Pontibacter akesuensis: one gene and its partner. The protein of the gene in region 1 interacts with the protein of each later gene in a pairwise test. Links are inferred from orthologs where the notes say so. Each region holds a gene or a part of one and is shown on either strand. Other genes may lie near its edges.

Evidence for each region. The genes of interacting proteins can lie anywhere in the genome.
Region 2: the proteins of sucD (region 1) and sucC interact in binary tests that used the Escherichia coli proteins (3 or more experiments, as listed by UniProt). The link is inferred for Pontibacter akesuensis from one-to-one orthologs.

Annotation. Positions count from the first base shown.
Region 1 is NZ_CP014766.1:1,157,468-1,160,303, forward strand. It holds sucD (succinate--CoA ligase subunit alpha), read left to right. Parts: upstream 1-891; coding sequence 892-1,782; downstream 1,783-2,836. Other genes in the region: A0W33_RS04790 (hydrogen peroxide-inducible genes activator), read right to left, coding at 1,923-2,836. UniProt on the Escherichia coli protein: Succinyl-CoA synthetase functions in the citric acid cycle (TCA), coupling the hydrolysis of succinyl-CoA to the synthesis of either ATP or GTP and thus represents the only step of substrate-level phosphorylation in the TCA.
Region 2 is NZ_CP014766.1:495,128-498,057, forward strand. It holds sucC (ADP-forming succinate--CoA ligase subunit beta), read left to right. Parts: upstream 1-829; coding sequence 830-2,032; downstream 2,033-2,930. Other genes in the region: A0W33_RS01995 (AI-2E family transporter), read right to left, coding at 1-611; A0W33_RS02005 (organic hydroperoxide resistance protein), read right to left, coding at 2,147-2,563. UniProt on the Escherichia coli protein: Succinyl-CoA synthetase functions in the citric acid cycle (TCA), coupling the hydrolysis of succinyl-CoA to the synthesis of either ATP or GTP and thus represents the only step of substrate-level phosphorylation in the TCA.

The DNA of each region.
Region 1 (2,836 bases):
TCTCTTTCAGGTACTTTGATGTGCCGGAAACCGTGCCGCCGGTACCCACGCCTGTGATAAAGTGCGTGATTTTGCCATCTGTCTGATCCCAAAGCTCGGGGCCGGTCGTCTCGTAATGGGCCGCCGCGTTGGAGGTGTTATCGTACTGGTTCGGGTAGAATGAGTTCGGGATTTCCTGGTTCAGGCGCTTAGCCACAGAATAGTAGGAATCCGGGTGGTCAGGCGCCACGTTGGTAGGGCAAACGATCACCTCAGCACCCACGGCACGCAGCACGTCCATTTTCTCCTTGCTCTGCTTATCAGACAAGGTAAAAATGCACTTATACCCTTTGGCAATGGCAGCAAGTGCCAGGCCCATGCCCGTATTACCGGATGTGCCCTCTATGATGGTTCCGCCCGGCTTCAGCAAACCCGCTTTCTCGGCATCCTCAATCATTTTAACAGCCATGCGGTCCTTTACAGAGTTGCCCGGGTTAAAATACTCGACTTTGGCCAGCACTGTAGCCTTTACGCCGTCCGTTACGTTATTCAGCTTAACCAGTGGCGTATTACCCACTGCTTCTATAATATGATTCAGATACTTCATCTGTTTTCTATTTTGGATTTTGGTGCAAATGTAAGGAAAATAACTTTGCCTGTTGTGTTCAACATTGCTTGGCTCTTAGGCCTTGGGCAGTGGGAAGTAAGACAGGCACAGCGGGAAAGGCACAACGGTTTACAGTACAGCTGCACTCCCTTTGCCTGGCCGCCCTGTATAACCCGAAGCATGGGATGCGGGTTCCGGGGCAGCCCTTATATTAGCCGTAACAATTTTTTGTTCAGGCCACAAAAAAGCCTATTTTTGCACAACCTTATACTAGTACCGTCTATACACAACTAAATAAGATACACATGAGTGTTTTAGTAAATAAAGATTCAAAAGTGATCGTACAGGGCTTTACCGGCACTGAGGGATCGTTCCATGCAGAGCAGATGATCGAGTACGGCACGAACGTAGTTGGTGGCGTAACGCCTGGCAAAGGTGGTTCTACTCACCTCGACCGTCCGGTGTTCAACACTGTTGCCGAGGCTGTTGAGAAGGCTGGCGCTAACGTGTCCATCATTTTCGTACCACCTGCTTTCGCTGCTGACGCTATCATGGAAGCCGCTGACGCTGGCATCAAGGTTATCGTGGCGATCACTGAGGGAATCCCTGTGAAGGACATGGTGCAGGCTAAAAACTACCTGAAGAACAAGGAAGTGACCCTGATCGGTCCTAACTGCCCAGGTGTTATCACTCCGGGTGAGGCAAAAGTTGGTATCATGCCAGGTTTCGTGTTCAAGTCAGGTCGTATCGGTATCGTGTCTAAGTCTGGTACCTTGACGTATGAGGCTGCCGACCAGATCGTGAAAGCTGGCTTGGGTATTTCCACTGCCATCGGTATCGGTGGTGACCCGATCATCGGAACGCCAACTAAAAATGCGGTTGAATTGCTGATGAACGACCCGGAGACGGATGCGATTGTAATGATCGGTGAAATTGGCGGTAACTACGAGGCAATGGCTGCACAGTATATCCGCGAAACCGGCAACAAAAAGCCAGTGGTTGGTTTCATCGCTGGCCAAACTGCTCCTGCCGGTCGCCGTATGGGCCACGCTGGTGCTATTGTGGGTGGTGCTGATGATACAGCTGCCGCTAAAATGAAGATCATGCGCGAAAACGGCATCCACGTGGTGGAGTCTCCTGCCGAGATTGGCGACGCGATGGTAAAAGCGCTTCAGGAAGCTGGCATCAACGCATAAGTAGACATATAATTCTGCGCTCGTACTTGGGTATTTATACTTGCAAGTATGCGCTATAAAGTATAAAAAGAGAAAGGCTGCCCCGCAAAGGCAGCCTTTCTCTTTTTATACTTCCTGATATCAGAGCTTTTCGCTTTGCTTTATACTACGCCCACCACCTGCTCTTTTTTGCGTGAGCGGATGTGTTCAGGAATGGAACTTATAATTTCCTGCTTCAGTGCTTCTATGAGCTTGCGCTTCAGGAAGCTGCGGTGCACCACCATGCTTACTTCGCGCAGCGGCTGGGGCTCCTGAAACCCATGCACCAGCTTTAGCTTATCTTCCGCCAAATCCAGTACTGAGAGTTCGGGCAGCAGCGTGAGGCCATGCTGCGTTTCCACGATGCGCTTGAGGGTTTCCAGCGATCCGCTTTTATAGTCGAGGTGGCCTCCCTGGCCATTAGCCATGCTCCCGCCGCGGTTGCAGATATTGAGCACCTGGCTTCGGAAGCAATGTCCTTCGTTCAGCACCCACAGCTCATTCAGATCCAGCTGGTCGGCCGTTATCGCCTTTTGCTGTGCAAGCGGGTGTTTAGAGTTGATATAAGCCACAAAGGCCTCGTAAAACAGCGGCAGCTCCTTGATGGTCTTGTTTTCAAGCGGCGTTACCAGCAGCCCCACGTCCAGCAGCTCATGGTTTAGCTTTTCAACGATCTGGCTGGTCATCAGCTCCTGCACCACCACCCGTACGTGTGGGTTCTTCTCCAGGAAACCTGTAATGAACAGCGGAATCAGGTAAGGGGCCAGCGTAGGAATAACGCCGATGCGCAGCTCACCGCTTAGCTCCTGCTTCTGGTCCTGCACAATCTCCTGTATCTTCCGGCTCTCAGCCAGCACCACCCGCGCCTGCGCAATAATCTCGTGGCCTATCTCAGTGGGCCGTACCGGCACCCTACTTCGGTCAAAGAGCTGCACCCCCATCTCCTCTTCCAGCTTCTGGAGCTGCATGCTTAAGGTGGGCTGCGTGATGTGGCAATGTTCTGCGGCCGTGGCGAAATGGCGGTGCGTATCTACCG
Region 2 (2,930 bases), 660 kb from region 1 along the record:
AACCACAGCTTTAGCGAATGGTAGCACATGCCCAACACCTGCATTATTCTGGAGCGATGCCTAACGGCAAAAAGCTTGGTGAAGCCTACGGTATAAAGCTTGGGGTTTGCAGCAAGGAAAAGTGCTGTTACAATAACGATGAGGAGATCGGCCAGTATACTTAGCGTTGAGGAGAAGATGGTCGTTACCCTTGATAGTAACGCTTGTTGTTTGGGGAGCATCTGGCTCATGTCGTTGGGCACTTTTTCGATAACCTGCTGCCCCCAGCTATAGTCGCTCAACCAGTTTTCTACTTGCGATAACGCCTCCGGAAAACTCGTTTTAAATTCCTTTACCTGACCGCCCACTGTTGGCGCAACCAAATAAATCGCACCTCCAATTATGCCAAAGAAAAGCAACACGGCAAACAACAAAGCAAGGCCATCTTTTAAATGTAACTTTGCCTGCAGCATTTCTGCAATACCACTAAAAAGCACAGCCAGAAGTATACCGGCAAACACAAGCAGGAAGAAATAGCCGTGCCTGCCAAGCATGTAAAATCCTGCAGCAACCAGCAACACAACAGCAGCGGTAAGGGCAACGCGTTTTGAGTAAGTATAGATGTCCGTCATAGTTTACATGTAGGTATTGCTGCCTTGATGGCTATATAGCATAAGTATATTGGTTTACTTTGATTGCTGCATACGCGTTGCAAATAGGCTTATAGCCACCTCAGCACAGCACGTGTGGCAACGGGTGGCTGCCACACGCGTATGAATATTTTAAAAATTCATTACTTGAAATTAAAGCGATAAAGGCGTACTTTCGTGCGTCCAATAAAACTGAAAGCATGAACATACACGAATATCAGGCTAAAGAGATTTTAAAAGGCTATGGCGTACGCATCCAGGAAGGGATCGTGGCTGAGACGCCAGAGCAAGCCGTAGCGGCTGCAAAGAAACTCACCGAAGAGACGGGCACAGGCTGGCACGTAATCAAGGCGCAGATACATGCAGGTGGCCGTGGCAAGGGCGGGGGCGTAAAGCTGGCCAAAAACCTGGAGCAAGTTAAAGACATTGCTGACCAGATTCTAGGCATGACGCTTGTAACGCACCAGACAGGCCCTGAAGGCAAGCTGGTGAACAAAGTACTGGTGGCACAGGATGTTTACTACCCTGGCGATTCAGAGCCGAAAGAATTCTACCTGAGCATTCTGCTGGACCGCGCCAAGGGCCAGAACGTGATCATGGCCTCAACTGAAGGGGGTATGGACATTGAAGAAGTAGCTGAGAAAACACCAGAGAAGATCATCAAAGAGTGGATTGACCCGGCTGTAGGTTTGCAAGGTTTCCAGGCCCGCAAAATCGCTTTCGCGTTTGGTTTGCAGGGTGAAGCTTTCAAGGAGATGGTGAAGTTTGTAACTAACCTTTACAAGGCTTATGTTGAAACCGATTCCTCTATGTTCGAGATCAACCCGGTGCTGAAAACATCTGACAACAAAATACTGGCCGTTGACGCCAAAGTTGACCTGGATGACAACGCACTTTTCCGCCACAAAAACCTGGCTGACCTGCGTGATGTATCAGAGGAAGATCCGTTGGAAGTGGAAGCTGGCGAGTATAACCTGAACTACGTAAAGCTTGACGGTAACGTGGGCTGTATGGTGAACGGTGCTGGTTTGGCCATGGCAACCATGGACATTATCAAGCTTTCCGGTGGCGAGCCTGCCAACTTCCTGGACGTAGGCGGTAGCGCCAACGCGCAGACAGTGGAAGCTGGTTTCCGCATTATTTTGAAAGATCCGAACGTAAAGGCAATCCTGATCAACATTTTCGGCGGTATCGTACGTTGCGACCGTGTGGCAAATGGTGTAGTGGAGGCTTACAAGAACATCGGCGACATCCGTGTTCCGATCATCGTTCGTCTGCAGGGCACGAACGCTGAAGAAGGTGCGCGCATCATTGATGAGTCTGGCTTGAAAGTATACTCAGCTGTAGTGCTGAAAGAAGCTGCCGAGAAAGTGAAGCAGGTGCTTGCCGAGCAAAACGCCTAAATCATTATACTTATAAAACAGAAAGGGCTATCGATTTCGGTAGCCCTTTCTGTTTTAGGTAATTGTGTAGCTGAAGTATAGTTCTCGGCTACCCAACTTAAACTTTTTAGTTGATTAAACCACTTCCAGTTCTACCTCAATGTTTCCGCGTGTTCCGACAGAGTAAGGGCAAATCTGGTGCGCCTCGTCCACCATCTGCCTTGCTTTCTCACCGTCAACGCCTTTCAGGTCCACGCTTAGCTTCACGCCAAGTCCGTAGCCGCCATCATCGTTCTTTAGGAGATCCACGTGTGCCGTTACGGTAGATTCAGGATTAAGGCGCTCTTTATGCTTGCCTGCCACCACGAGCAGTGCGCTTTGGAAGCAAGCAGCATAGCCTGCCGCAAACAATTGCTCCGGGTTCGTTTTTTCATTGTTCCCACCCACTCCCACGGGCAAAGCCAGTTGCATATCAATTATGCCATCATCAGATTTTACCTGCCCTTGGCGGCCTCCTGTTGCAGTTACCACTGCCGTATACACTTTTTCCATAGCTATTTGCTTTTATTGTTTGACTCTCATATAGATACCTAAACTCCATAAGCAGGGGTAAAGTTTTAGAATAAAAGTTTGTGCGACTCCCTCTCAAAAAATCAGCTCGAATGTTTCGTATTCCGCGCATACTTGCTATTTTTGCAATCGTTCTGCACCCGTAGTTCAACTGGATAGAATATCGGATTTCGGCTCCGAGGGTTAGGGGTTCGAATCCTCTCGGGTGCACCACCAAGTATAAAAGCCTTGTAAGCCTACGTTTGCAGGGCTTTTTTTCGATCATCGGGATGTAGCGTAGCCTGGTATCGCGCCAGCATGGGGTGCTGGAGGTCGCAGGTTCGAATCCTGCCATTCCGACAATCAAAAA